DNA from 2 places in the Streptomyces sp. NBC_00210 genome. Region 1 is predicted to be linked to the other one. Evidence: predicted binding sites of a transcription regulator. Region 1 holds the regulator's gene; the other holds the start of a gene.

Region 1 (15,271 bases):
CGCAGAAAGACCGAGCTGCTGAAGGTGAGCAGTGGGCGGCTTGGTGCGGTGGCCGGGTACAGCGCCAGCACATCCGCGCGCTCGCCCCTGTGCGTACGAGTGACCAGGTCGGGGCGTTTGTCGCCGTCGAAGTCCGCGTACATCAGTACGTCCGTGGTGGGCGTCGTCTCACCCGACGGGAGCGCGGGCGCCGTCGGCGCCTGTACGGCGTCGAAGACATAGCGGCCGCCCGCGCGGCCGGGGCCGTCCGGGCCGCCCAGCAGCAGCTTGCCCTTGGCCGATGCGCCCGGCTTCGGGGTGCGGGCGGAGACCACCAGGTCGTCGTAGCCGTCGCCGTTCGCGTCGGGCTTCGGGGACGGGGCGGACAGGGCCGGGCCGCCGCCCGGGACGGGGGCCGTGGCGGCGCGCGGGGCGCCGTTGCGGGTGAAGGGGCCGCGCAGGAAGCTGACCCGGCCCGCGGACGCGGTGACGGCGAGGTCTGTCGAGCCGTCGCCGTCGAAGTCGCCGCAGACGGGGTGGTCGGGCCAGTCGTTGCCGTAGCGGGCCTTCTCGGGGATGCGCAGGACGACCGCCTTGCCGCCCAGGCCGGACGGGGAGCCGAAGAGCAGCTGGAGCGGTACGGGGGGCCGGCCGATGCCGTTGTACGGCGGGTCGGTGGCCACGATCAGCTCGGAGAAGCCGTCCTTGTCGAGGTCGCAGGCGGCCGCCGCGTCGAAGGCGGCGGGGAGGGTGCCGTCGACCGGGGCGGCATTGGCTCGAGGGGTGAGGAGGCGGCGTACGGCCGGGTCGAGGGCGCGGGGGCCGGCGGTGCCGTAGACGACGCCGATGCCCGCGTCGTCGCCGTGGGTGTCGCCGGGGGCCTTGACCAGGTCGTTCACCACGAGGTCGCGGTGGCCGTCGCCGTTGAAGTCGGCGGGCACGCGGCTGCCCCTGCCGACGGGGACGGGCAGGGCGGTGGCCCGGCCGGACAGTGGGGCGGTGTCGCCGTTCTTGGCGGCGGCGGGCCGGTCGTCGGGCGCGGGGTGGCTCGTGCAGCCCGCGAGCAGCACCGCGCAGGCGCCGGCCGCGCCGATCGCCACCGCTGCCGTCGCCCTCATCCGTATCCGCCCTGTCCGCCGTGTCCGCACTACCCGTCCCGTCCGTCTCGCCTGCGCTCGGTCTGCTCAGTCGCCCCTTGATGCTCGTTCGGCCGTCCCGGCAGGGCAATGGATCCGGCATGATCGCTGGCCAATGGTTATTCGCTGGGTAGTTGAGTGGGTTCGTTATGTGGCGGATGAGGGAAATCAGGGGATTGCCCTTCCGCGCTCTGCCCTGCCGAGCAGTGCACCCGTAGCTTCGTGGATGTCTTCACGGCACCGAGCCACAGACACGACGGATCGGGCATCAGCTCACCGGGGGAGAGCACTCCATGCGCGCTCCCTCTCCACCGGCGACACAGGAAAGCGGCCGGACCTGCCCCCGAGGCAGATCCGGCCGCTTCCGCGCTGGGTACGGACTACTTCACCGGCTCCGGTTCCGGCGCGTCCGCCGGCTCCTCGTCGTCCGCCGGGTCGGCCGGAGTCTTCACCGAGTCGAGCAGCAGCTGCGCGACGTCGACGACCTGCAGCGACTCCTTGGCCTTGCCGTCGTTCTTCTTGCCGTTCACGGAGTCCGTGAGCATGACGAGGCAGAACGGGCAGGCCGTCGAGACGATGTCGGGGTTGAGCGACAGGGCTTCGTCGACCCGCTCGGTGTTGATGCGCTTGCCGATCCGCTCCTCCATCCACATGCGCGCGCCACCGGCGCCGCAGCAGAAGCCCCGCTCCTTGTGGCGGTGCATCTCCTGCTGACGCAGACCGGGGACGGCCGACATGATCTCGCGCGGCGGCGTGTAGACCTTGTTGTGGCGGCCCAGGTAGCAGGGGTCGTGATACGTGATCAGACCCTCGACCGGCGTGACCGGGATCAGCTTGCCCTCGTCGATGAGGTGCTGCAGCAGCTGCGTGTGGTGGATGACCTCGAACTCGCCGCCCAGCTGCGGGTATTCGTTCGCGATCGTGTTGAAGCAGTGCGGACAGGTCGCGACGATCTTCTTCGCCGACTTCGGCTTCTTCGTGGACTCGTCCTCGTCGTCCTCGCCGAAGGCCATGTTCAGCATGGCCACGTTCTCCTGGCCGAGCTGCTGGAACAGCGGCTCGTTGCCCAGGCGCCGCGGCGAGTCACCGGTGCACTTCTCCTCGCCGCCCATGATCGCGAACTTCACGCCCGCGATGTGCAGCAGCTCCGCGAAGGCCTTGGTGGTCTTCTTGGCCCGGTCCTCCAGCGCGCCCGCGCAGCCGACCCAGTACAGGTAGTCGACCTCGGACAGGTCCTCGACGTCCTTGCCGACGATCGGGACCTCGAAGTCGACCTCCTTGGTCCACTCCACGCGCTGCTTCTTGGCCAGACCCCAGGGGTTGCCCTTCTTCTCCAGGTTCTTGAGCATCGTGCCCGCCTCGGACGGGAACGCGGACTCGATCATCACCTGGTAGCGGCGCATGTCGACGATGTGGTCGATGTGCTCGATGTCGACCGGGCACTGCTCCACGCAGGCACCGCAGGTGGTGCAGGACCACAGCACGTCCGGGTCGATGACCCCGTTCTCCTCCAGCGTCCCGATCAGCGGGCGCTCGGCCTCCGCGAGGGCCGCCGCCGGCACACCGGCCAGCTGCTCCTCGGACGCCTTCTCCTCGCCCTCCATCGTCTTGCCGCCGCCGGCCAGCAGATACGGGGCCTTGGCGTGCGCGTGGTCGCGCAGCGACATGATCAGCAGCTTGGGGGAGAGGGGCTTTCCGGTGTTCCAGGCCGGGCACTGCGACTGGCAGCGACCGCACTCCGTACACGTGGAGAAGTCGAGGATGCCCTTCCAGGAGAACTGCTCGACCTGGGAGACGCCGAAGACATCGTCCTCGCCCGGGTCCTCGAAGTCGATCTCCTTGCCGCCGGACGTCATCGGCTGGAGGGCGCCGAGTGCGGTCGAGCCGTCGGCGTTCCGCTTGAACCAGATGTTCGGGAAGCCGAGGAAGCGGTGCCAGGCCACACCCATGTTGGTGTTGAGCGAGACCGTGATCATCCAGATCAGCGAGGTGCCGATCTTGATCATCGCGGTGAAGTAGATCAGGGTCTGGAGAGTGGCGACGCTCAGGCCCTTGAAGGCCAGCACCAGCGGATACGAGACGAAGTACGCCGCCTCGTAGTGGTCCACGTGGTGGATCGCGCCCTCGAGCCCGCGCAGGGCGAGGATCGCGAGGCCGATGGTGAGGATGACGTACTCGACGAAGTACGCCTGCCAGGCCTTGGAGCCCGCGAAGCGCGACTTGCGGCCGGCCCGCGAGGGCAGGTTGAGCAGCCGGATCGCCATCAGGATGACGATGCCCACCACGGTCATCAGGCCGATGAACTCGATGTACATCTCGAACGGCAGGAAGCCGCCGATGACCGGCAGGGTCCAGTCGGCCTGGAAGAGCTGGCCGTACGCCTGCGCCAGCGTCGGAGGCAGGGTGAGGAAGCCGATCGCGACGAACCAGTGGGCAAAGCCCACGATCCCCCATCGGTTCATGCGGGTGTGGCCAAGGAATTCCTTGACCAGGGTGATCGTGCGTGCCTTCGGGTTGTCGGTGCGGCTGCCCGCGGGCACCGGCTGACCGAGCTTCACGAACCGGTAGATCTGCGCGACGGCTCGGGCGATGAGCGCAACGCCGACCACGGTCAGCACCAGCGACACGATGATCGCGGCGAGTTGCATTTCGGGCTCCTCGGGCCTGCGAGGGTGGGCAATCTGTCCAGACTACTAAGCGGTAACTTAGGTAGTCCGTGCTGAGAGTACCCACTTATTCCGCCGCACTGTAGCCGCGCAGCCGGTGATCTGTGTCGCTCAGGCAAGCCTGACCGGGCGGGGCGCCCGGCGTCCGGCCGCGGCCGTCGGGAGGGTGCGGGCCAGGATAAGAAGGTCCAGTCCCAGCCAGTGTTGCTCCACATAGTGCAGATCGAGTACTGCCATCTCCTCCCAGGGCAGCTCCGAACGGCCGCTGGTCTGCCACAGGCCGGTCATTCCGGGGCGTACGCCGAGCCGGGCGCGGCCCGCGAAGCCGGCTTCCTCGGGGTCCTCGGGCGGCAGCGGGCGAGGCCCCACGAGCGACATCTCGCCACGCACCACATTGATCAGCTGCGGCAGCTGGTCCAGGAAGTGGCGGCGCAGCAGCCGGCCGACGGGCGAGACCGGTGTCGTACGGAAGGTCAGCATTGCAAACCTGGATCCGCCGAGGCCGGTCCGCTCCCGGCGGGTCAGGAGCGAGCCCCGGGTGGTGGCCCCGACGGCGGCGGTGAGGGCGAGCAGCAGCGGGGACAGGAGCAGCAGCAGGATCAGACTGCCCGTCAGATCGACGGCTCGCTTTGCAGGCATGGACGCACGCCCTTCGTCGCGACCTTCGTCACGGCTGTCATTCGGTGACCGTTTTTTGCGGCTATGACTCTCCCAGACGGACGCCGCCGCCGGCCGGTGCGCCACGCGCGCGTACACAGGTTCGGCCCTGGTCCGGGGCGGGTTCCGGGGTCGAGGTGCAGGTAAGCGATGGATAAAAGTTGAGTGGGGTCGACTCAGCTCCGTTGACGCCCAGGGCTCGGTCGTGCATCCTTGAGCCAGATCCACTCAAGTCAGTCAGCTGGAGGAATTGAAATGGCACGTGCGGTCGGCATCGACCTGGGCACGACTAACTCCGTCGTCAGCGTTCTGGAGGGCGGCGAGCCCACCGTCATCACCAACGCCGAGGGTGCCAGGACCACGCCGTCCGTCGTCGCCTTCGCGAAGAACGGTGAGGTGCTGGTCGGCGAGGTTGCGAAGCGTCAGGCGGTCACCAACGTCGACAGGACCATCCGGTCGGTCAAGCGCCACATGGGCACCGACTGGAAGATCGAGCTCGACGGGAAGACCTTCAACCCGCAGCAGATGAGCGCCTTCATCCTGCAGAAGCTGAAGCGCGACGCGGAGTCCTACCTCGGCGAGAAGGTCACCGACGCGGTGATCACCGTCCCGGCGTACTTCAACGACTCCGAGCGCCAGGCCACCAAGGAGGCCGGTGAGATCGCCGGTCTGAACGTCCTGCGCATCGTCAACGAGCCGACTGCGGCAGCCCTGGCCTACGGCCTCGACAAGGACGACCAGACGATCCTCGTCTTCGACCTCGGTGGCGGCACCTTCGACGTCTCGCTGCTGGAGATCGGCGACGGCGTCGTCGAGGTGAAGGCCACCAACGGTGACAACCACCTCGGTGGTGACGACTGGGACCAGCGCGTCGTCGACTACCTGGTGAAGCAGTTCGCCAACGGGCACGGCGTGGACCTGTCCAAGGACAAGATGGCTCTCCAGCGTCTTCGTGAGGCTGCGGAGAAGGCGAAGATCGAGCTGTCGTCCTCGACCGAGACCACGATCAACCTGCCGTACATCACGGCCTCCGCCGAGGGCCCGCTGCACCTGGACGAGAAGCTCACGCGCGCCCAGTTCCAGCAGCTCACCGCGGACCTCCTGGAGCGCTGCAAGACCCCGTTCCACAACGTCATCAAGGACGCCGGCATCCAGCTGTCCGAGATCGACCACGTGGTCCTGGTCGGCGGCTCCACCCGTATGCCCGCGGTCGCCGAGCTCGTCAAGGAGCTGACCGGCGGCAAGGACGCCAACAAGGGTGTGAACCCCGACGAGGTCGTCGCCATCGGCGCCGCCCTCCAGGCCGGTGTCCTCAAGGGTGAGGTCAAGGACGTCCTGCTCCTCGACGTGACCCCGCTGTCCCTCGGTATCGAGACCAAGGGCGGCATCATGACCAAGCTGATCGAGCGCAACACCACGATCCCGACCAAGCGGTCCGAGATCTTCACCACGGCCGAGGACAACCAGCCGTCCGTGCAGATCCAGGTCTACCAGGGCGAGCGCGAGATCGCGGCGTACAACAAGAAGCTCGGGATGTTCGAGCTGACCGGTCTGCCGCCGGCCCCCCGCGGGGTCCCGCAGATCGAGGTCGCCTTCGACATCGACGCCAACGGCATCATGCACGTGACCGCGAAGGACCTGGGCACGGGCAAGGAGCAGAAGATGACCGTCACCGGCGGCTCCTCGCTGCCGAAGGACGAGGTCGACCGGATGCGCCAGGAGGCCGAGCAGTACGCGGACGAGGACCACCGCCGCCGTGAGGCCGCGGAGTCCCGCAACCAGGGCGAGCAGCTCGTCTACCAGACCGAGAAGTTCCTCAAGGACAACGAGGACAAGGTTCCCGGCGAGGTGAAGACCGAGGTCGAGACCGCGGTCGCCGAGCTGAAGGAGAAGCTCAAGGGCGAGGACACCGCCGAGATCCGCACCGCCACCGAGAAGCTCGCGGCGGTCAGCCAGAAGCTCGGCCAGGCGATGTACGCCAACGCCACGCCCGACGGCGCCGAGGCCCCGGCCGGCGAGCAGGCCCAGTCCGCGGACAACGCCGAGGACGTCGTGGACGCCGAGATCGTGGACGACGAGAAGGACGCGAAGGGCGGTGCAGCGTGACGGAGGAGACCCCGGGCTTCGAGGAGAAGCCCGACGTCCCCTCCGGCGCCACCTCTGACGACGCCGCCGAGTCCGCCGAGTCCTCCAAGAAGGAGGGCCCGGCGGCCCCGGGAGGGGACGCAGCCAAGCTCGCCGGTCTGACGGCTCAGCTGGACCAGATCCGTACGGCGCTCAACGAGCGCACGGCGGACCTCCAGCGGCTCCAGGCCGAGTACCAGAACTACCGCCGTCGGGTGGAGCGCGACCGGATCACGGTCAAGGAGATCGCCACGGCGAATCTGCTGACCGAGCTCCTGCCCGTGCTCGACGACATCGGCCGCGCCCGTGACCACGGGGAGCTGGTGGGCGGGTTCAAGTCGGTGGCCGAGTCCCTGGAGACCGCGGCCGCCAAGATGGGCCTGCAGCAGTTCGGCAAGGAGGGCGAGCCCTTCGACCCGACGATCCACGAAGCCCTGATGCACTCGTACGCACCGGATGTCACCGAGACCACGTGCGTCGCGGTCCTGCAGCCGGGGTATCGCATCGGCGAGCGGACCATCCGCCCCGCGCGGGTCGCGGTGGCCGAGCCCCAGCCGGGCGCGGCCCCGAAGGACGAGACGGCGAACGACGAGGAGAGCGGTGGCCCGGAGGAGGGTGCGTGACCTGGTTCCGCGCGGATGAGGGAGCGGCGTCCGGCGCGTGCAGATGCAAGGCGGAAGAGGGAGCCGACGCGGAGCGTCGGCGACCGACGACAACGCAGCAGATGTGCGTGCCGGGAGTCGCGAGCCCGCGCGGAGCCGGGGCAGGCACCCTACGGGCTGACGCAAGGATTGTCCGAGAGGAGGGACGTCGATGAGCACGAAGGACTTCGTCGAGAAGGACTACTACAAGGTCCTCGGCGTCCCCAAGGACGCCACCGAGGCCGAGATCAAGAAGGCGTACCGGAAGCTCGCCCGCGAGTTCCACCCGGACGCCAACAAGGGCGACGCCAAGGCCGAAGAGCGGTTCAAGGAGATCTCCGAGGCGAACGACATCCTCGGTGACCCCAAGCGGCGCAAGGAGTACGACGAGGCCCGCGCCCTCTTCGGCAACGGCGGCTTCCGCGGAGGTCCCGGCGGCCCGGGCGGGAGCTTCAACTTCGACCTGGGCGACCTCTTCGGGGGCGGCCAGGGCGGTACGCAGGGTGGCGCAGGCGGTTTCGGCGGCGGAATCGGCGATGTGTTCGGCGGACTGTTCAACCGAGGCGCCGGCCCGGGTACGCGTACCCAGCCGCGTCGCGGCCAGGACATCGAGTCCGAGGTGACGCTCAGCTTCACCGAGGCGATCGAAGGCGCCACGGTCCCGCTGCGGATGTCCAGCTCCGCGGCGTGCAAGGCCTGTTCGGGCACCGGCGACAGAAACGGTACGCCTCGGGTGTGCCCGACCTGTCTCGGCACCGGCCAGGTCTCGCGCGGCGGCAGCGGCTCCTTCTCGCTCACCGACCCGTGCGTGGACTGCAAGGGCCGCGGTCTGATCGCGCAGGACCCCTGCGAGGTCTGCAAGGGCAGCGGGCGCGCCCGCTCGTCCAGGACCATGCAGGTCCGCATCCCCGCGGGTGTCTCCGACAGCCAGCGGATCCGGCTGCGCGGCAAGGGCGCCCCGGGCGAACGGGGCGGCCCGGCGGGCGACTTGTATGTCGTCGTGCATGTCGACGCCCACCCCGTCTTCGGCCGCAAGGGCGACAATCTCACCGTCACCGTGCCCGTCACCTACGCGGAGGCGGCGCTCGGCGGCGAGGTGAAGGTGCCGACCCTGGGCGGTCCGCCGGTCACGCTGAAACTGCCGGCCGGGACGCCGAACGGCCGTACGATGCGAGCCCGCGGCAAGGGCGCGGTCCGCAAGGACGGCACCCGCGGGGACCTGCTGGTCACCGTCGAGGTCGCCGTACCCACGGAGCTCAGTGAGCAGGCGAAGGAAGCGCTGGAGGCCTACCGCGAAGCCACCGCGGCCGAGGACCCGCGGGCCGAGCTGTTCCAGGCCGCGAAGGGAGCATGAGATGGATGGCCGAACCGGACGCAGCCGCAATCCCTACGAACTGACCGAAGAGTCACCGGTGTACGTCATCTCGGTGGCGGCCCAGCTCTCGGGCCTGCATCCGCAGACCCTTCGGCAGTACGACCGGCTGGGTCTGGTCTCCCCCGACCGCACCGCGGGACGGGGCCGGCGCTATTCCGCGCGCGACATCGAACTGCTGCGCACCGTCCAGCAGTTGTCGCAGGACGAGGGCATCAACCTGGCCGGCATCAAGCGCATCATCGAGCTGGAGAACCAGGTCGCGGCGCTGCAGCAGCGGGTGGCGGAGCTGTCCTCGGCAGTCGAGGGAGCGGCGGCCGCGATGCAGCAGCGCGAGGCCCAGGTGCACGCGTCCTACCGGCGCGATCTGGTGCCGTACCAGGATGTGCAGCAGGCGAGCGCGCTGGTGGTCTGGCGGCCCAAGCGGCCTGAATAGGACAGGGATTGTGCGGCTGAGGGGACCGGAGGTGTTCTGCTTCGGCCCCTGATGTCCGCGCCTTGCCCGTCCCTTGTCCGTCCCTTGCCTGTCCCTTGTGCCTGTCCCTTGCGGGGATCGGTCAGCCTTCGGAGAGGATGAGGGCGATGAAGACCCCGCAGGCGATGATGCTGATGAGCCAGCTGTGGGTGTTCATCCACTCACGCACCACGGGCATGGCGCGCTCTGCCCTCCTGCCGAACAGCAGGCGGGCCAGCAGCGGCAGTGCCGCGATGAGGACCGTCAGCCCGATGAAGGCCAGCGCCTCGCCCAGGTTGGCGTGGTGCTGCTGCAGATGAATCCCGACGGTCAGCAGGACCACGAGGTCCGACGGCATCAGCAGAATCAGCAGCACGCCGACGGTGAACGCCTTCCTCGGCCCGGCCGTCATCAAGGACTTCAGCCACTTGGGCGGCTCGGCCGTCTCGCGTCCCACCCAGTTCTTCGCCGCTGCGAACACCAGCAGGCCGATGAGTACGTACTGGATGATGTGGCCGGCCGAGCCCTTGTCGGACGGATGGCCCGTGTCGACGGCTTTGCCCAGGAGCGCGGCGACACCCCGCATGATGGCCACCCCGGCCGTGGTCGCGAGGGCGATACCCGCAAGGAACGCCAGTGACGCCCGGACCGCTCTCGGCGCGGTGACGAAGATGATCGCCGACATGATCTGTGGCCCCACCATCATGGTGAAGGCGAGCGGAAGAATCCTCAGGTCCATGCTCGACCGCCGGTGCCGGTGCCGGTGCCGGTGCCGGTGCCGGTGCCGGGCCGTACGCCGGGCCGAGCGCAGGGCCGTACGCCGCCGCAGTCGGCGCGGGATCCTCTCCTCGGCTCGCCGGCACTCCCGGCGCAGCACCTCACCGCCCGCCCCTGACGCCGAGAGCGTCGCCGGTTCGCCCACGCTGCTCCCGCGCCATCGCACTCCTCCTGCCCGTCGGTCGTCCGGTGCGTGCACACCGGACAGGACCTCGTCCCTCAAGGCTGCCCAAGGGGTGAGAGATGTGCCATTTGAGCAGGGAGTGAACGAATTTCGGGGCGTCGCGTCCTTCTGGGTGACATGGACCCGCGGCAGCAGCCGCTGCCCCGGCGTGTCGGCGGACGCCGGGGCGGTGGAATCAGGTCGTCTGCGCGGAGCTCAGGACTCGTGCTCCAGAACCCCCGACTGGGCGATCAGATAGCCCAGTTGGGTCCGGCTGCCACTGCCCAGCGACGAGCCCAGCTTGGCGATATGGGCCCGGCAGGTGCGCACATTCATCCCCAGCCGGCGGGCGATGGCCTCGTCCACATGGCCCTCGACCAGGAGCTTGGCGATGGAGCGCTGGATGCCGGTGATGCCGTCCAGGTCCGGGCCGTACGAGATCGGCTCCTCCCACGGGATGCCGTGCAGCCAGAACTGCTCGAAGACGCCGACGAGATACTCGACGATGCCCTTGTGCCGCAACTCCAGGGCGGACAAACGGTCACTGCTCGCCGGAATGAACGCCACTTTCCGGTCGATGATGATCAGCCGGTCGATGATCTCCTCCAGCGTGCGCACCTCCACGCCGGACGGGCCGACCTTCTCCATGTAGGCCAGCGTTGCCGGGTGGTGGCGGGCCGTGTGCTGATAGAGCGTGCGCATCCGGACGCCGCGGTCGATCAGCGGCTCCACGCGGCGCAGCGCCTTCTCCAGGATGTGCGGCTGCCGCCCGCTCCCGGGCTGCACCGTGAGAAGCTCCTCGGTGCAGTCTGCGGTGACCTGGTCGAGGGTTGTGTTGATGCGGTTGAGGCCCTCGAGGACGGTAATCCCTTGTGGGACGGTGGAGTTCTGAGCGGTGAAAGCCATGAATGGCTCAAGTGCATCGGTCAGAGCGACAGTTCGTCGTCGACGCTCTTGGATCTCCCGCTCGATGGGGTGTATCAGCTGTGTCAGCGCAGTGGTTGGCGGGACAGGCCGGAGCCACTGAGCGTCGTCGGGATCCGGAAGCAGCAGGGCGAGATCGAAGAGGCAGGGTGTGGATTCTGCCTCTGACCGGGCTATTCGCCCGGTGCGCAGTGCGGTGATGTAAAGAATTTTCCCCGCCTCGCACAGCTCACCGTCTGCGTGAGGGTGTCCCGTTTCGCCCTCATTAGATGGCATATGCACCCCCTCAGGCTCCTGCATTACAGGAACATGATGCCTGCCGTCGCTGGTGCAAGCGTTCGGAGTGAGACATCGTCTTATGCGCGGGGGAGGAGGAATGATCAAAAGAGGTGGAGATCACCCATGTCTAGGACGCTACGTGCTCTTTGTGCTCTTGCCATAGCGGCGGCCGCGCTAGGTGCGGTGGCCTCCGGTGAGCCCTCCTGGGGGAGCTCTCCCGCCAACTCGGTGACGGCGACCCCTGGTGAGCCTTCGTGGGGCCTCGTTTCCGCGGATGGTGTTGCGGGAACGCCCGGTGAGCCTTCATGGGGTGTCGCTCCGGCTGACGCCGCGGGCACGCCCGGTGAGCCCTCCTGGGGTGCCGCTCCGGCCCGCCCGAGCGCATGACCGTTCCACCGGACGACCGGGTCTTCCGGCGCGAGATGGCTACGGCTTATCGATCGGGGTGGCATTTCATCGACCTCGTCACGGCAATCCCCCACCGTGGCGACTCGTTGATGGTCACCCTCTTCGGAGAGCCGATCGTCGTGGCGCGCGAGGAGGACGAAGACGTCCGCGCGTATCGGTGCCTTCGCCGGCCCCGAGGAGCACCGCAGCCCGTCCGCTGTGCCATCCGGTACGGCATGATTTTTGTCAATCTTGACCAGCGGGACCACCAGTTGGTCGAGCCCGACACCACCGCCACCCCCCGCAGTGCCTGAGCGGTTCCCCCGTCGTTGTAAATCGCTCAGGTGCTTCCCCCACACAGCGGCGCCATCGTGGACCTGAAACACGATGGCGCCGCTGTGCTGCCCGGGTACACAAGCCGCTTACGGCCGACCCGGTGCGGCAGCCGAGTACGGCTGCCCTCGTACGGGAGCCGAGTACGGCCCCGCTCTACGCCCGGCCCATTGCGCGGGTCAGTGTGATCTCGATGAGCACCCGGTCCGGGTTGGGCGCCGGGGTGCGCCCGTAGCGCTCCGCGTAGCGCCCCACCGCGTCCGCGATGAGCTCCGGCTCCGTACGCACCCTCGCGCGCCCCTCCAGGGTCGCCCAGCGGCCCTTGTCCACCTGGCAGACCGCGACCGCCGCCCCGTCCGGGCCCGCGGCCAGGATGTTGGCGACCTTGTGGCTGTGCTTGTTGGTGATGACGCGAGCGAAACCGCCCTCCGGGTCGTATGTGACACCGACGGCCACCACGTGGGGTGTGCCGTCCGCGCGAGGAGTCGTGAGGGTGCACATGTGGTACTCGCGCCAGAAGGCGAGGTAGGACGCGTCCGGGTGTCGCGGGTCGATGGCCATGTTGTGGAACCTACCGGCGGCGGCTGTCCGTCACGAGCTTGAGTGAAATAGACTCAACTTTGTGTACGTTGGATGAGTCATAGCAGTGTGGGTACTGCGGACGAGGAGGAGGGACCGCACGTGGACGCCGAGCTGACCAACAAGAGCAGTGACGCCATCAACGCCGCCAGCACCCGGGCGGTGGCCGCAGGACATCCCGACCTGACCCCTGCGCATCTGCTGCTCGCGCTTCTCGAGGGCGCGGACAACGAGAACATCACCGATCTGCTGGCCGCCGTCGAGGCCGACCAGGCCGCCGTACGGTCCGGGGCCGAGCGGGTACTGGCCGCGCAGCCCAGCGTGACCGGGTCCACGGTCGCGCCGCCACAGCCCAACCGGGAGCTGCTCACCGTCATCGCGGACGCCACCCAGCGGGCCAAGGAGCTCGGCGACGACTACATCTCCACCGAGCACCTCCTCATCGGCATCGCCGCCAAGGGCGGCCGGGCCGGCGAGGTGCTGGCCCAGCAGGGGGCCACGGCGAAGAAGCTGCTGGACGCTTTCGAGACGGTAAGGGGAGGACGCCGGGTGACCACTGCCGACCCCGAGGGGCAGTACAAGGCGCTGGAGAAGTTCGGTACGGACTTCACCGCCGCGGCCCGTGAGGGCAGGCTCGACCCGGTCATCGGCCGGGACCAGGAGATCCGCCGGGTCGTCCAGGTGCTCTCCCGTCGTACGAAGAACAACCCCGTGCTCATCGGCGAGCCCGGCGTCGGCAAGACCGCCGTCGTCGAGGGCCTGGCCCAGCGCATCGTCAAGGGCGATGTGCCCGAGTCGCTGAAGAACAAGCGGCTCGTCGCGCTCGACCTGGGCGCGATGGTCGCAGGTGCGAAGTACCGCGGTGAATTCGAGGAGCGGCTGAAGACCGTCCTCTCCGAGATCAAGGCGAGCAACGGCCAGATCATCACCTTCATCGACGAGCTGCACACCGTCGTGGGCGCGGGCGCCGGCGGCGACTCCGCGATGGACGCGGGCAACATGCTCAAGCCGATGCTGGCGCGCGGCGAGCTGCGCATGGTCGGTGCGACGACGCTCGACGAGTACCGCGAGCGGATCGAGAAGGACGCGGCGCTCGAGCGCCGCTTCCAGCAGGTGCTGGTCTCCGAGCCGAGCGTCGAGGACACGATCGCGATCCTGCGCGGCCTCAAGGGACGGTACGAAGCCCATCACAAGGTCCAGATCGCCGACAACGCGCTGGTCGCCGCGGCGAGCCTGTCCGACCGGTACATCACATCGCGCTTCCTGCCCGACAAGGCGATCGACCTCGTGGACGAGGCCGCGTCCCGGCTGCGGATGGAGATCGACTCCTCGCCGGTCGAGATCGACGAACTGCAGCGCGCTGTCGACCGGCTGAAGATGGAGGAGCTCGCGCTCAAGAGCGAGTCCGACCCCGGCTCCAAGCAGCGGCTGGAGAAGCTGCGCCGCGACCTCGCCGACAAGGAGGAGGAGCTGCGGGGCCTGACCGCCCGCTGGGAGAAGGAGAAGGAAGGTCTCAACCGCGTCGGTGAGCTGAAGGAGAAGCTCGACGAGCTGCGCGGCCAGGCGGAGCGTGCGCAGCGGGACGGCGACTTCGACACCGCGTCCAAGCTGCTGTACGGCGAGATCCCCACGCTGGAACGGGAGTTGGAGGAGGCCTCCGAGGCCGAGCAGGAAGCGGCCAGGGACACGATGGTCAAGGAGGAGGTCGGCCCCGACGATATCGCGGACGTGGTCGCCTCCTGGACGGGGATTCCGGCCGGGCGGCTGCTCGAGGGCGAGACGCAGAAGCTGCTGCGGATGGAGTCCGAGCTCGGCAAGCGGCTGATCGGCCAGAGCGAGGCGGTCGGGGCGGTGTCCGACGCGGTGCGCCGCACACGTGCGGGCATCGCGGACCCGGACCGTCCGACGGGCTCGTTCCTCTTCCTCGGCCCGACCGGTGTCGGCAAGACCGAACTGGCCAAGGCGCTCGCGGACTTCCTCTTCGACGACGAGCGGGCGATGGTCCGCATCGACATGTCCGAGTACGGCGAGAAGCACTCGGTGGCCCGGCTGGTCGGTGCGCCTCCCGGGTACGTCGGCTACGAGGAGGGCGGCCAGCTGACCGAGGCGGTGCGCCGGCGTCCGTACTCCGTGGTCCTCCTGGACGAAGTCGAGAAGGCCCATCCCGAAGTCTTCGACATCCTGCTGCAGGTGCTGGACGACGGGCGGCTGACGGACGGCCAGGGCCGGACGGTGGACTTCCGCAACACCATCCTGGTGCTGACGTCGAACCTGGGCAGCCAGTATCTGGTCGAGCCGCTCACCTCGGAGGAGGAGAAGAAGCAGCAGGTCCTCGAAGTGGTGCGGGCCTCCTTCAAGCCGGAGTTCCTCAACCGACTGGACGACCTGGTGGTCTTCTCGGCGCTGTCGAAGGACGAGCTGGCGCATATCGCGAAGCTCCAGATCGACCGCCTGGCGAAGCGGCTGGCTGAGCGCCGCCTCACGCTGGACGTCACCCCCGCGGCGCTGGAATGGCTGGCGGACGAGGGCAACGACCCGGCGTACGGAGCACGCCCCCTGCGCCGCCTGGTGCAGACGGCGATCGGCGACCGCCTGGCGAAGGAAATCCTGGCGGGCGAGGTCACGGACGGCGACACGGTACGGGTGGACCGCTTCGGCGACGACTTGATCGTGGGCCGGGGGTAGGCCCCGGACCCGGGCGCGGCGGTCGGGGTGCGCCGGTGCCGCGGGGCGCGGGCGGTCACGGTACGGGCCCGCGGGGCGCGCCGGTGCCGCGGGGCGGGGGTTTCGGGGGGTTCGC
Region 2 (15,271 bases), 1.2 Mb from region 1:
GGAAGTCCGTCCTCAGGTTGGGGCACGGCGTCCCGGCGTCCTTGTTGATCGCGAAGTCCGCCGACGCGGTGAACGGCAGCGCGGCACAGCACAGCCCGAAGCAGCTCCCGCAGTCGGCCTTGAGGGCCCGGTCCTCGGGTTTCGCGGTCGCGGTGTCCATCGGTCCATTGTGAAGGACCCCCGGCGCACGGGCGCCGGGGGTCCGTCTCTCAACTGCCGGGCGTCAGCCGCACAGGCCCGCCGGGCGTTCCCGGGTGACCAGGTCGGTCCAGCCCGTCGTGCCGTCGATCCAGACCACCTGCCGGCCGGAGACCGCGGCCGGGGAGAGCTGTTCGCCGCGGTTGCAGGAGACCCGCTCCTGGCGCGAGCCGTCGGTGGTCAGCTGCCACAGCTTCGACAGCGACTCATTGCCGAACACGACGTCGGGCTTCGCGCCGTTCACGGTGACCGCGGTGTCGGATGCCGTGAGGTCGAAGGCCAGCAGCGCGGTCGGCTTGCTCTCGGAGCTGATGTCCACCGTGTCGGTGCCGTCCAGGCTTGAGCGGCGCACGGCCATCTGGCCCTCGTCGTTCAGATTCTCGTCCACCAGCCAGAAGGCGTGCGTGGAGTTGATTCCGGTCTGGCCGAGGATCTGCGGCTCGCCGAGCTGCTCCGCGAGGGCGGCCTTGCCGGTCTTGAGGTCGTAGACCTCGACGCCCAGCTTGTAGTCCTCCGGGGTCGGATACAGCTTGGCGTAGGCGAGCTTCCCGTTCTTGATCGACGGGAGCGCGGTGAGGATCTCCCAGCCCGCGCCGTCCACGAAGGTGGGCGTGCGGTCGCCCGGGCGCAGATAGCCCACGTGCCGGTCGCCGAAGATCCCGAAGCTCTCGAAGACGACGACGCCGTTCTCCACCCGCAGGCCGCCGACGTCGGTGGTCGAGGTGTAGAGCTTCTTGATCGGACCGCCCGCGAGGGGGCGGGAGAGGATGTCGAGGCTGGTCGTGCCGTACGCCGCCCAGACGACCGTCTTGCCGTCGGTCGCCGGGTACACGTGGTAGCGCCCGTCGTTGGGGCTGATCAGCTTCGGCGCGCCCTTGCCGTCCGTACGCCCCGCGTACACGGAGTACGGCTCCGAGCCGTCGTCGTTGGACTGGGAGGCGGTCCACCAGCCGCCGCCCGCCTGCGCTCCGGTGCCGGCCGTGTTGACCTTGCCGAGGAGCTGGTCGGAGTCGACGCCGAGGGCGTCCTCCCAGCCGGGGACGATGCCGTGGGCGTTGAAGGAGCGCTTCACCGCGGTGAGCTCCTTGGCGCTGACGCCGAGGTCCTTGGCCGCCGCGAGCACGGCGTTGCGGCCGTCCGTGAAGCCGTCGAGCGGCGTCATGTACTCGGAGAGCGCCTTGTAGACGATGCGGTCGGCGAGCTGCCCGCCCACGTCCTGGCGCAGGTCCCACAGGGCGCCGGAGAAGATGGTGGAGTTGAGGTGCACACCGCCGTTGTCGGCGGCGAAGGTGACCCCGAGGAAGTTCTTCGAGGTGGTCGCGCCGTCGTTGAGGTTTCGGAAGGCGCAGTCGCGCGGCTTGGTCGTACGGCAGAGGTCCTCGCCGATCAGACCGGCGTCCGGGTCGTCCATCGAGACGCCGGAGGCGGTGGTGTCGATCGCGTTGCCGAAGTAGTCGGCGAGCGCCTCGTTGAGCGCACCGGACTGGCCGGCGTAGACGAGGTTGGCGGTGCTCTCGACGACACCGTGCGTCATCTCGTGGCCCACCACGTCGAGGTCGGCGGAGAGCGGCTTGTACTCCTCGTCGCCGCTGCCGTAGACCATCTTCTGGCCGTCCCAGAAGGCGTTGACGTACGGACCGCCGAAGTAGGTCACGCCGACCAGCGAGTTGATGGTCATGCCGCGGCCGTCGAGGCTGTCGCGGGCATGGTTCTTGCGGTAGTAGTCGTAGACCTTCCCGGCCGCCCAGTGGGCGTCCACCGCGCCGGCCTCGGTGGCGTCCTTGCCGAATTCCTTGGCCGGGCCGCTGAACTCCTTCAGCCCGGCCGGCCAGGCGCCGGACACCTCGCTGACGTCGCGGCCGCGGGCGTCCCAGGTGGTGAGGGAGTTCTTGCTGGTGTCCACCATCCGCGAGCGGTCGGACATCACATACGTGTTGGCGGCGGAGTCGAGGTAGAGGTCGAGGTCCACCTTCGCGCTGTCGAGCTTGACGCCACTGCCCGTGACGAGGGTGCCGGGGTCGGCCGCGGCCGCGCGGGCACTGCCCGTGGGAGCCGCCTTCGCCGTGCCGCCGGACGCCGCGTTCGGCGTCGCCGTCAGCGTCTTGATGCCGCTGAACTGGAGCACCGGGTAGCCGGCGTGGGCATCGATGTAGACCTGCTGCAGCACCGGTTCGCCGGTGCTGGGGTTCGTGCCGCGTACGGTCACGTGGTGGGCCAGTACGCCCTCGCCGCGCGGGACCACCACGAGGCCGCCGACCGTCGCCGTGAGCGCGGCCGCCTTGGCGGACCTGGCCCCCTTGCCGCGTATCGCGTCGGCCTTGCTCAGCGTCTTGCCGCCGAGGCGTCTGGCGGTCGCCGCGAGGGCGCGGCGCTCCGCGGTCTCCTTGCTGACCGTCGCCTTCGTGTCCGTCTTCAGGCCGGTGAAGTACTTGCCGGAGGTGCCGGTGACGACGCGCTTGCCGCCCTTGGTCTCCATCCGGACCACGTACTGGCCGCCGAACACCGGGATGCCGTGGTGCTTCTGCTGCAGCCGCACGGTCTCTTCCGAGCCATGTTTGACGGTGCCCAGCGGCGCGAGGTCGCGCCGCGCGTCGGCGATCTTGTAGCGGCTTTCCTTGGCGGCGAGATGGCCGCGGGCCGCGTCGGCGGGGCTGGCCTTGGCGTCCGCCGCCTCCCGGATTCCGTCGACGAGCGACGGGGTGGCCGTCTCGGCCCCCGGGATGACATCGGCGGGCGGTGCGACGGCCGGCGGGGTGACCGCCTGCGCCGGTACCGCGGTGAGCAACAGCCCGGCGACGCCGAGCAGAGTGGCGAGACCGGTCCCCCTGGTCATGCCCGATCTCTGTGTGCTTGTTCTGGCCTTGCGCACAGTTCGTACCCCTCCCACGTGCTGGTCAAGCCGTAAAGGTGGTCATGGCCATGCAACCCGGGGGACACCAACCGATCAATGTGGCCGACGTGTTGACAAGTGGACACGCACACTTGTGTGGCCCGTGAAGAGGGAGTGAGAATCCGAGGCATGACCGAGGGGGAATTGCACACCCTTGGCCTGGGGGAGGCCGAGGAACGCACCTATGAGGCACTGCTCAAGGAACGGGCCGCCGGGGCGGAGGAGTTGGCACGGCTGCTCGGGCTGCCGAGGGAACGGCTCGACCTGCTGCTCGGCCGGCTGGTCGAGCACGGCCTCGCGCTGCCCGCGGTCGGGGACGGGCTGCCGCATCCGGCCGCACCCGCCGCCGCGATCCGTACGCTCATCCACCGCCGCCAGGCCGAACTGCACTTACGCTCCGCCGAGTTGGAGCGATTACGGATGACCGCGGACCAGCTGGCGGGCCGGCTGATGTCCGGGTCACCCAGCGCGCCCGAGTGCGGTATCGAGGTGGTGACGGGCCCGCGGGCGATCGGCGAGCGGGCGGAGTATCTGCTGGCGTCGGCGGAGCGGGAGGTGGCGATCCTGGACCGCCCGCCGTATGTGAAGGGACCACGGGGTGACGACAGTTCCCGCACACCGGGGCTGGACATCGAAGCGCTCCTCGACCGGGGTGTGGAGGTACGGACCGTCCTGGACCGGGACGGGCTGGCCTCTCCCGGGCGGATGCGCTCGGTGACGGTCCTGGTCGAACAGGGTCTGCGGGCACGGGTGGCGACCGCGGTCCCCACCAAGCTGATCGCCGTGGACCGGCGGATCACCCTGCTCCCGCCGACGGACGCGGCGGACCCCAGGGCCACCGCGCTGGTGGTGGGCGACGCGCTGCTGCGCAACGCGCTGATGCCGCTGTTCGAAACGGTCTGGGACCGGGCCACCCCACTCGGCGGCACGGGCGGGGCGTGCGCCGCGCTCCCGAAGGCGCAGAAGGAGCTGCTGGGTCTGCTGGCGGCGGGCCTGAAGGACGAGGCAATCGCGCGCCGTCTGGGCGTCCACGTCCACACGGCCCGCCGGCGGATCAGCAGCCTGCTGGAGACACTGGGCGCGGAGACCCGCTTCCAGGCGGGAGCGCAGGCGACGTTGAGGGGTTGGCTGGACTGACAGCCACAACCGGGCAAGATGTCCGAATGACGTGGCACAGCCGTACGAGCACGACAACCACGACGCCCGCTGGGCGGGGCATGGGCCGGGACGGGGCGCGCCAGGCGGACGGGGCCGCCGCGACGGACCGGGCATCCCGGGACCGCGACGCGACGCGCCCGCCGGACGGGGCCGCCGTGGCCCGCGCGGACGGTCGCAAGCGGCGCGCAGGCAGCGCCGTCCGCGCAGGCGGCAGACGCGCGCGTCCATTTCTGCTCGTCGTGCTGCTCGGGCTGACCCTGAACTCCTGTGCCGGGCCCGCGTCCTCCGCCACCCGCCCCAAGGCCACCGGGTCCGGCGAGTCCGCTGCGCGCGCCGCCGCGCCCGAGCCGCGGTCGTCGGCGGTTGCTTTCGCCGGGGCCTCCTCCGTCGGCGTGCTCATCGACTCGCAGGGCGAGCACTTCTGTACCGCCAGCGTCGTGAACAGCCCCAAGGGAAACGTCATCGCCACCGCAGCGCACTGTCTCCAGGACGCCGGTGGCGATCCCGCCTACGAGCCGGGCGAGCTGGAGTTCGCGCCCGGGTTCACGGGGCAGGGCAAGGGGACCTATCCGTACGGGCGCTGGAAGGTCGGCTCCGTACACCTCGACGAGCGCTGGACCGACGACGCCGAGGACGCCGATGCCGCCGACTACGCGTTTTTGACCCTGGCGCCGGATGCCAGGGGCCGTCAGGTGCAGAAGGTCGTCGGCGCCGCCACCCCCGACTGGTCGTCGGCGCCCGACCGGCGGGTCACCGTCGTCGGCTATCCCAACAAGCAGCACAACCCGGGCAACCTCCCCATCGCCTGCACCACCGACACCCGCCCCGACCCGGACCTGCCTCAGACGTTGCTCATGGAGTGCGCGGGCTTCTGGGAGGGCACCAGCGGCGGCCCCTGGCTGGCGGACTATCGGGACGCCAAGCACCAGGGCCGGCTCATCGGCGTGCTGAGCGGTGGCGACACCGACAGCGAGTCGACGGCCGCCCTCTTCGACGACCGCACCCGCGAGCTGTACGAAGAGGCCGCGGGCAGATAGCGCGAAGGCCCGGCGGCAGGCGTGCCGCCGGGCCCTTCGGCCGTGGATCAGGCCGCGGATCAGGCATCAGGCCGGGGATCAGGCCGCGGCCGTCACCGGCATCTCGGCCGGCGAGAGCGCGATCTGAAGCACCTGCCGGACATCCGTCACCGGGTGGACCTCCAGCTTGTCCAGGATCTCGGCCGGGACGTCGTCCAGGTCGGGCTCGTTCCGCTTGGGGATCACGACCGTCGTGATCCCGGCCCGGTGTGCGGCGAGGAGCTTCTGCTTCAGACCGCCGATGGGCAGCACCCGCCCGGTCAGTGACACCTCACCCGTCATCGCCACATCCGTACGCACCTGGCGTCCGGAAAGCAGCGACGCCAGCGCAGACGTCATGGTGATGCCCGCGCTCGGCCCGTCCTTCGGCACCGCGCCCGCCGGGAAGTGGATGTGCACGCCCCGGTCCTTCAGATCGGCCACGGGCAGCTCCAGTTCGGCGCCGTGCGAGCGGAGGAAGGAGAGCGCGATCTGCGCGGACTCCTTCATCACGTCGCCGAGCTGCCCGGTGAGCGTCAGCCCCGCCGCGCCCGTCTCCGGGTCGGCCAGCGACGCCTCGACGAACAGCACGTCGCCACCCGCGCCGGTGACCGCGAGACCGGTGGCCACACCGGGCACGGCGGTCCGGCGCTCGGCCGGGTCCTGCGCGGACTCGGGCACATGGTGCGGCCGTCCGATGAGCGCCCGCAGATCGGTGTCGGCGATCGTGAACGGCAGCTCGCGCTCGCCCAGTTCGTGCTGTGCCGCCACCTTGCGCAGCAGCCTGGCCACCGAACGCTCGAGGTTACGGACGCCCGCCTCCCGTGTGTACTCGCCGGCCAGCTTGCGCAGCGCCGAGACCTCCAGGACGACCTCGCCGGGCTCCAGACCCGCCCGCTCCAGCTGGCGCGGCAGCAGGTGGTCCCGCGCGATGACGACCTTCTCGTCCTCGGTGTAGCCGTCGAGCCTGACCAGCTCCATCCGGTCGACGAGGGCCTCCGGGATGGCTTCGAGGACGTTCGCCGTGGCCAGGAACACCACGTCGGACAGGTCGAGTTCGACCTCCAGGTAGTGGTCGCGGAAGGTGTGGTTCTGCGCCGGGTCCAGCACTTCGAGCAGGGCGGCCGCCGGGTCGCCCCGGAAGTCGGAGCCGACCTTGTCGATCTCGTCGAGCAGGACGACCGGGTTCATCGAACCGGCCTCCTTGATCGCCCGGACGATACGGCCGGGCAGCGCCCCGACGTACGTACGCCGGTGTCCGCGGATCTCCGCCTCGTCCCGGACGCCGCCGAGCGCGACCCGGACGAACTTCCGCCCCATCGCGTGCGCGACGGACTCGCCGAGCGAGGTCTTGCCGACTCCCGGCGGGCCGACGAGGGCGAGAACCGCGCCCCCGCGCCGCCCGCCGACCACGCCGAGCCCCCGGTCGGCGCGCCGCTTGCGCACCGCCAGGTATTCGGTGATCCGTTCCTTCACGTCCTGAAGGCCCGCGTGCTCGGCGTCCAGGATCGACTTGGCGCCCTGGATGTCGTACCCGGCCGCGCTGTCATCAGTTCGCTCGTTCCACGGCAGTTCGAGGACGGTGTCCAGCCAGGTGCGGATCCAGGAGCCCTCGGGGTTCTGGTCGCTGGACCGCTCCAGCTTCTCGACCTCCTTGAGGGCGGCTTCGCGTACCTTCTCGGGCAGGTCCGCGGCCTCGACGCGGGCGCGGTAGTCGTCGGACTCGTCCTCGCCGCCCTCGCCGTTGAGCTCGCGCAGTTCCTTGCGTACGGCTTCGAGCTGGCGGCGCAGCAGGAATTCGCGCTGCTGCTTGTCGACGCCTTCCTGGACGTCCTTGGCGATGGACTCGGCGACGTCCTGTTCGGCGAGGTGCTCGCGCAGCTGCTCGGTGGCGAGCTTGAGCCGGGCCACCGGGTCGGCGGTCTCCAGCAGTTCGATCTTCTGTGCGGTGGTCAGGAACGGTGAGTAGCCGGCGTTGTCCGCGAGCTGCGAGACGTCGTCGATCTGCTGGACGCGGTCCACGACCTGCCAGGCGCCGCGCTTCTTCAGCCAGTCGGTGGCCAGCGCCTTGTACTCCTTGACCAGGTCGGCGAGCTGGCCGGGCAGCGGTTCGGGCACGCTCTCCTCGATACGGGAGCCTTCGACCCAGAGAGCCGCGCCCGGACCCGTGGTGCCGGCGCCGATCTTCACCCGGCCGCGGCCGCGGATGAGCGCGCCGGGGTCGCCGTCGGAGAGCCGGCCGACCTGCTCGACGGTGCCCAGCACGCCGATCCCGGGGTAGTTCCCGTCGATGCGCGGAACAAGCAGGACCGTGGGCTTGCTTGCACCACTGGATCGGGCGGCGGCCTGAGCGGCCTCCACCGCGGCTCGTACGTCGGTGTCGGACAGGTCGAGCGGCACCACCATTCCGGGCAGCACGACCTCGTCGTCGAGCGGCAGCACGGGCAGTGTGAGCGGCGTGAACGCGGAGGACTCAGCAGCCATGATCTCCCCTTAGGCAGTGAAGTTGAGCTGTACGGACTCAATGCACAGGGCGGGTGAGATGTTCCCGAGCCGCCGTTCGCTCTCAGCGATCAAGGCTCACGCCTTGCGGCAGGGCTCGGATGTAATAAGCCCACGTTGTGTTCAGTCATTACATCGGCCCGCTCACCGGAATAGTCCGCGCTCCGGCGGCCTGATCCCACATGCTGGGGCCATGAGCCGTAAGCGTGTGCGACGACGGACGACGACGGTGGGCATGGTGCTGGCCCTTGGGCTCGCGGCAGGGTGCGGGGCATCGGCGAGCGGCGACGGCGGCGATGACGGCGGCTCGGCGCCGGGCACGTCCTCGGCGAGCTCACCATCGCCGTCGGGCGCGCCGTCGACGTCGGGCGCACCCTCGCCGACGGCCTCCACCTCGCCCGTCCCGGCGCGGACGCTGGTCGAGATGACCGTCACCGGCGGCTTCGCCGGCGTCAACGACCGCCTCGTGGTCCAGGACGACGGCACATACAAGACGTACAAGAAAACCGGACCCGGCCGTTCCGGCCGGATGACACCCGCCGGGCTGGCCGCGCTGCGCCGGGCCCTGGAGAAGGCGGACTTCGCGCATCTCCCCCGCGAGGCCACCAAAAGCCCCGTCGCGGACGGCTTCACCTACCGGATCACGTACGAAGGCCACACCGTGACCACCGACGACACGGCGCGGCTAGCCGCCCTGCGGGAGGTATTCGCCGCGCTGCCGGACCACTGACCCGCGGACCTGGACGACCGACCGGCGCCCCTGGGCCCGGCGGCGCACCAGCGGCCAGCAGGCGACCCCGGACAGCAGGGCGAGCGGATGGCCCCAGACGGTGAGCGGATCCTCGAAGGCCACCGCGTCCTGGACGAGCATCAGGAAGACAAAGCCGAGCAGCGTCACGCGTGGCACCGGGCGGAGCAGTCCGGCCAGCGCGCCGATGCTCGCCATCAGGCCGAAGCTGATGCCGTAGTCGAGGCGGTGCAGCGAACTGGCGGGCAGCTGCCCGCTCACCACCCACACCGCGACCGGTACCTCGGTGGCCAGCGTCGCCGCGACGTGGCCCGCCAGGAAGACCCCAGCGGTGCGCCAGCCGCCGATGCGGCGTTCCAGCGCGGTGAGCACGAAAAGGAAGGCGACCGCGTACGGGGACGCCAGGCCGCCGGCGACCCACAGGGCGCTCGCGCCGAGAACGAGCAGCGGCGTATCGGCCAAATGGGCGACATCGGTGCTGGAGCCACGCAGCAGCGAGGAGACGGTTGCGGGGTCGCCGTACTCCGCGAAGAGCGAGGTGACGATCAGCACGAGGATGTAGCAGAAGGTGAACGGCGTCCCGGTCGGCGTGGGCAGCAGGTGGAGCGCCCGCCGCCAGAGCGGCAGCCGTAGGCACGGGGCAGGCAGGGGCGTGGGCGGCAGCGCGGGCGTCGCCACCCGCGCCGGCGCCGTGCGCTGGGCCGGAATACCGCCCAGCAGCTCCCTGCCCGTGGCCGGATCGCGTGTCGTCAGCTGGTCCACGCGTGAGGCCCCTCTCGTCAAGCCCCCGAACGATCCCCCACCCAACGCGATCACCATCCCCCTCGTCTATGACGTGCGCCACACGAAGCAACCCGCGCACCGGCGCGGGCGTCGTGGCCACGCCAGACTGCGCCGACCAGCTGTGCAGCGGCTGTGAGAGGGCTGTGCGGCACACCCGGTGAACCGGCCCGCGAGGGGGCGGGGCGGGTGCAGCCCCCGCGCCCCGAAACCGCTCAAACCGCGCGCCCCGAAACGGCTCAAACCATTTGTCCCGCCCGCCCCGTCCCGCGACCATGGCCACTTAGCCGCCCCCAGGAGGTCACCGCCGATGCCCCTGCACGCCGATACCGCCCCCGTCACCCTCGACCGCCGCGAGGGCCCCCACGGCGAGGTCGTGCTGCGGCAGCGCGGCGAGCACCACGAGATCATCGCCAACGGCTGCTTCCTCATGGACACCTCCGACGGCCGCTCCGAGCGGCTGCTCGTGGACGCCGCGTACGACGCACTCGCCGCCGCCGGCCGGACCGCCCCCGCTCTGCTCATCGGTGGACTCGGCGTCGGCTTCTCCCTGGCCCGCGCCGCCGCCAACCCCCACTGGCGGCACATCGCCGTCGTCGAGCGCGAGCAGGCGATCATCGACTGGCACCGCTCGGGGCCGCTGGACCGGATCTCCGGCGACGCGCTCACCGACCCCCGCAGCGTGATCCTCCACACGGACCTCGTCACCCACCTCCGCACGACCACGGACCGTTACGACGCGCTATGTCTGGACATTGACAACGGCCCCGACTGGACCGTCACCGACGACAACGAGAACCTCTACTCACCGGCCGGACTCGCCGCCTGCCAGGGCCGGTTGGAGCCGGGCGGGGTGCTCGCCGTGTGGTCCGCGCAGCCCTCTCCCGCTTTTGAGGATGCGTTGCGGAATGCCGGATTCACCGGGGTAAGAACCGAAGAGATCCGGGTTGCCCGAGGCGTACCGGACGTGGTCCACCTCGCCGTTCGCCCTGCGTAGCCGGGATGCCGTCCATGCCCTTACGCTGCTGACCTACACACGGGATCTACACCGGCATGCAGCTCGCGAGAACGCGTACAGGGGCGGGGCCATGGAGCAGACACACACCACGCACAACGGCGTCGCGGCCACGCCCGGCGCGCAGCGCCGGGTGCTGGTCGTCGAGGACGACTCGACGATCGTCGATGCCATCGCCGCCCGGCTGCGGGCCGAGGGCTTTGTGGTCCAGACGGCCGCGGACGGCCCGGCCGCCGTCGACGCGGCCGAGGCCTGGCAGCCCGACCTCATGGTTCTCGATGTGATGCTGCCGGGCTTCGACGGCCTGGAGGTCTGCCGCCGGGTCCAGGCACAGCGCCCGGTCCCGGTCCTGATGCTCACGGCGCGCGACGACGAGACCGACATGCTCGTGGGCCTCGGCGTCGGCGCCGACGACTACATGACCAAGCCGTTCTCGATGCGCGAGCTCGCGGCCCGGGTGCATGTGCTGCTGCGCCGCGTGGAGCGCGCCGCTCTCGCCGCGGTGACCCCGCGCAGCGGGATCCTCCGCCTCGGCGAGCTGGAGATCGACCACGCCCAGCGCCGGGTCCGGGTGCGCGGTGAGGACGTGCATCTCACGCCCACCGAGTTCGACCTGCTGGTCTGCCTGGCGAACACGCCGCGTGCGGTCCTCTCCCGCGAGCAGCTGCTCGCGGAGGTGTGGGACTGGGCCGACGCCTCCGGCACCCGTACCGTCGACAGCCACATCAAGGCCCTGCGCCGGAAGATCGGCGCCGAGCGCATCCGTACCGTCCACGGTGTCGGCTACGCGCTGGAGACGCCGGCGCCATGAGAGGGCGGCGCTGGGGGCGACGTCCCGGCCGCGAGAGCCGGCGGGACCGGCCGTCCGGCCGCGCCAGTCGGCGGAGCCGGCTGCGGTCCGTCTCCATCTCGATCAAGACCAAGCTGGGCACACTCGTCGTCGTCTCGGTCTTCATCACCACGGGCCTGCTGCTGGTGGCCGTGCGCACCCAGACGGAGCTGCGCTTCATCACCGTCTTCTCGGTGATCGCCACCCTGCTGATCACCCAGTTCGTGGCGCACGGTCTGACCGCGCCGCTGGACGAGATGACCACCGTCGCCAAGGGCATATCGCACGGCGACTACACCCGCCGGGTGCGCGGCGCCGACCGCCGGGACGAGCTCGGTGACCTCGCCTCCACGATCAACCGCATGGCGGACGATCTGGAGGCCGTGGACCAGCACCGCAAGGAGCTGGTCGCCAATGTCTCGCACGAGCTGCGCACCCCGATCGCCGCACTGCGCGCCGTCCTGGAGAACGTCGTCGACGGGGTCTCCGCCGCCGACCCGGAGACCATGCGCACGGCGCTGAAGCAGACGGAACGCCTGGGCCGGCTGGTCGAGACGCTGCTGGATCTGTCCCGCCTCGACAACGGCGTCGTACCGCTGCGGGCCCGCCGCTTCGAAGTGTGGCCGTATCTCTCGGGCGTGCTGAAGGAGGCCAATCTGGCCGCCGCCCAGCGCGGTCTGACCTCCGGGTCCGGCCATCACACCCGTACCGACGTGCATCTGCACCTGGATGTGTCGCCGCCCGAGCTGACCGCGCACGCGGACGCGGAGCGGCTGCACCAGGTGGTGGCCAATCTGATCGACAACGCGGTCAAGCACTCGCCGCCGCACGGCCGTGTGACGGTACGGGCCCGGCGCGGCCCGCTGCCCGAGTCCCTGGACCTGGAAGTGGTCGACGAGGGCCCCGGCATCCCGGAGCAGGAGCGCCACCGGGTCTTCGAGCGTTTCAACCGGGGCACCGTCACGGCCCCGCACGGCAAGGGCAGCGACGGCGGTACGGGCCTGGGCCTCGCGATCGCACGCTGGGCGGTCGATCTGCACGGCGGCCGCATCGGGGTGGCCGAATCGTCCCGCGGCTGCCGCATTCTCGTGACCCTGCCGGGGGTCCCGGCGGCGCGCGGTTGACGTAGGGTGCGAACCGGAAGCGCGCGTTCTGCGTGTACGCAGTGAGGGCGTGGCCGCAATCCGGCTCAGTAACCCGTCAGGTGTACGAGCCGACCGGCCGCGGCCGCAGATTTTCGCCCGGCGTCAGCCGCTCCGGTGGAGCCGAGGCTCCCGTCGGAGTACCCAAGGGCACCCGCGGTGATGCAGAACCACGCTTGTTTCCCGCCATTCCTTCGCACGAAACACGCTCTTCGGTGTGACTTGCGCGACGATGACCAGCCCGGCCTGCACCTCCAGGCCAGGGAGGCGTAGCCTTTATTTCCGCTGTCCATCACCTTGTGAAGCGGAAGAGGGCGGTTGCCGCCGTGTCGTCTCAGTCCCCCAGTAACTCGAGCATCTCGGCCGACCAAGGCGGGCAGGGTAAGAACCCTGCCGCCGCGTTCGGTCCCAATGAGTGGCTCGTCGACGAGATCTACCAGCAGTACCTCCAGGACCCGAATTCGGTCGACCGTGCCTGGTGGGACTTCTTCGCCGACTACAAGCCGGGCGGCGCGGGTGCTACCGCCGCAGGGGCGAAGCCGGTGAGTGAAGCCCCCGCCGCGGACGGATCCGCGCCTTCGGGAGCCGGGGCGGGTGCCCAGGGTGCCGTAGCCGCGGGGGCTGCGGGTACCGCGGCCCCGGCCGCCGCTGCGACCCCCACCGCCAACGGCGCGGCTCCGGCTGCCACCGGCACCGCCGCGCCACAGGCCGCTCCCGCCGCGCAGGCTCCCGCCGCGCAGCAGGCGGCCCCGGCCGCCCCGGCTCCCGCGCCGGCGAAGCCTGCCGCCGCGCCCAAGCCTGCGGCTGCTGCCGCCGGCAAGGCGCCCGAAGGCGCGGAGGTCGTGCCCCTGCGCGGGCCCGCCGCCGCGGTCGCGAAGAACATGAACGCCTCGCTGGAGATGCCCACGGCCACCTCCGTGCGCGCCGTCCCGGTGAAGCTGCTCTTCGACAACCGCATCGTCATCAACAACCATCTCAAGCGCGCCCGCGGTGGGAAGGTCTCCTTCACCCACCTCATCGGGTTCGCGATGGTGCAGGCCATCAAGGCCATGCCGTCGATGAACTGGTCGTACACGGAGAAGGACGGCAAGCCGGTCCTGGTCAAGCCGCCGCACGTCAACTTCGGCCTGGCCATCGACCTGGTGAAGCCCAACGGTGACCGCCAGCTGGTCGTCGCGGGCATCAAGAAGGCCGAGACCCTGAACTTCTTCGAGTTCTGGCAGGCCTACGAGGACATCGTCCGCCGCGCCCGCAACAACAAGCTGACGATGGACGACTTCACCGGCGTCACCGTCTCGCTGACCAACCCCGGCGGCCTGGGCACCGTCCACTCCGTGCCGCGTCTGATGCCCGGGCAGTCGGTCATCATGGGCGTCGGCTCGATGGACTACCCGGCGGAGTTCCAGGGCACCTCCCAGGACACCCTGAACAAGCTGGGCATCGCCAAGGTCATGACGCTGACCTCGACGTACGACCACCGGGTCATCCAGGGCGCCGCCTCCGGCGAGTTCCTGCGGATCGTCGCCAACTTCCTCCTCGGCGAGGACGGCTTCTACGACGACATCTTCGAGGCGCTGCGCATCCCGTACGAGCCGGTCCGCTGGCTCAAGGACATCGACGCCAGCCACGACGACGACGTCACCAAGGCCGCACGTGTCTTCGAGCTGATCCACTCCTACCGGGTCCGCGGCCATGTCATGGCCGACACCGACCCACTGGAGTACCGCCAGCGCAAGCACCCCGACCTGGACATCACCGAGCACGGGCTCACGCTGTGGGACCTGGAGCGCGAGTTCGCGGTCGGCGGCTTCGCCGGCAAGTCCCTGATGAAGCTGCGCGATGTGCTCGGCGTGCTGCGCGACTCGTACTGCCGCACCACCGGCATCGAGTTCATGCACATCCAGGACCCGAAGCAGCGCAAGTGGATCCAGGACCGGGTCGAGCGCCCGCACTCCAAGCCCGAGCGCGAGGAGCAGCTGCGGATTCTGCGCCGCCTGAACGCGGCCGAGGCCTTCGAGACCTTCCTGCAGACCAAGTACGTCGGTCAGAAGCGGTTCTCGCTGGAGGGCGGCGAGTCCGTCATTCCGCTGCTCGACGCGGTCATCGACTCGGCCGCCGAGTCGCGCCTCGACGAGGTCGTCATCGGCATGGCCCACCGCGGTCGTCTGAACGTCCTGGCGAACATCGTCGGGAAGTCGTACGCGCAGATCTTCCGGGAGTTCGAGGGCAACCTCGACCCGAAGTCGATGCACGGCTCCGGCGATGTGAAGTACCACCTGGGCGCCAACGGCACCTTCACCGGTCTGGACGGCGAGCAGATCAAGGTCTCGCTGGTCGCCAACCCCTCCCACCTGGAGGCGGTCGACCCGGTTGTCGAGGGTGTCGCGCGCGCCAAGCAGGACGTCATCAACAAGGGCGGCACGGACTTCACGGTCCTGCCGGTCGCCCTGCACGGTGACGCGGCCTTCGCCGGCCAGGGTGTCGTCGCCGAGACGCTGAACATGTCGCAGCTGCGCGGCTACCGCACCGGCGGCACGGTCCACATCGTCATCAACAACCAGGTCGGCTTCACCGCCGCCCCGGAGTCGTCGCGTTCGTCCATGTACGCGACCGACGTGGCCCGCATGATCGAGGCGCCGATCTTCCATGTGAACGGCGACGACCCGGAGGCCGTGGTCCGCGTCGCGCGGCTCGCCTTCGAGTTCCGCCAGACGTTCAACAAGGACGTCGTGATCGACCTCATCTGCTACCGCCGCCGCGGTCACAACGAGGGCGACAACCCGCAGTTCACCAACCCGCAGATGTACACCCTGATCGACAAGAAGCGCTCGGTGCGCAAGCTGTACACCGAGTCGCTGATCGGTCGCGGCGACATCACGCTGGAAGAGGCCGAGCAGGCGCTCCAGGACTTCCAGGGCCAGCTGGAGAAGGTCTTCGCGGAGGTCCGCGAGGCC

What was found. The regulator HspR, encoded in region 1, represses chaperone genes until heat shock. The targets are predictions, from matches to a motif close to TTGAGNNNNNNNNNCTCAA.
Region 2: lon (endopeptidase La) is a predicted target of HspR. The motif match lies at 7,808-7,826, and genes of this name have one in related genera.

The regions. Positions count from the first base shown of each region.
Region 1 is NZ_CP108120.1:4,105,130-4,120,400, reverse strand. It holds gene OG729_RS18630 (FG-GAP repeat domain-containing protein) at 1-1,097, opposite strand, end outside; gene OG729_RS18625 ((Fe-S)-binding protein) at 1,496-3,763, opposite strand; gene OG729_RS18620 (sugar transferase) at 3,893-4,420, opposite strand; gene dnaK (molecular chaperone DnaK) at 4,694-6,544, shown strand; gene grpE (nucleotide exchange factor GrpE) at 6,541-7,185, shown strand; gene dnaJ (molecular chaperone DnaJ) at 7,376-8,557, shown strand; gene OG729_RS18600 (heat shock protein transcriptional repressor HspR) at 8,559-9,011, shown strand; gene OG729_RS18595 (GAP family protein) at 9,133-9,951, opposite strand; gene OG729_RS18590 (helix-turn-helix transcriptional regulator) at 10,186-11,169, opposite strand; gene OG729_RS18585 ((2Fe-2S)-binding protein) at 11,556-11,873, shown strand; gene OG729_RS18580 (pyridoxamine 5'-phosphate oxidase family protein) at 12,049-12,453, opposite strand; gene clpB (ATP-dependent chaperone ClpB) at 12,574-15,156, shown strand.
Region 2 is NZ_CP108120.1:2,914,451-2,929,721, forward strand. It holds gene OG729_RS13025 (pentapeptide repeat-containing protein) at 1-160, opposite strand, end outside; gene OG729_RS13030 (M4 family metallopeptidase) at 224-3,031, opposite strand; gene OG729_RS13035 (helix-turn-helix domain-containing protein) at 3,218-4,225, shown strand; gene OG729_RS13040 (trypsin-like serine peptidase) at 4,252-5,283, shown strand; gene lon (endopeptidase La) at 5,362-7,785, opposite strand; gene OG729_RS13050 (protealysin inhibitor emfourin) at 7,997-8,533, shown strand; gene OG729_RS13055 (rhomboid-like protein) at 8,489-9,313, opposite strand; gene OG729_RS13060 (spermidine synthase) at 9,642-10,328, shown strand; gene OG729_RS13065 (response regulator transcription factor) at 10,420-11,157, shown strand; gene OG729_RS13070 (ATP-binding protein) at 11,154-12,299, shown strand; gene OG729_RS13075 (multifunctional oxoglutarate decarboxylase/oxoglutarate dehydrogenase thiamine pyrophosphate-binding subunit/dihydrolipoyllysine-residue succinyltransferase subunit) at 12,644-15,271, shown strand, end outside.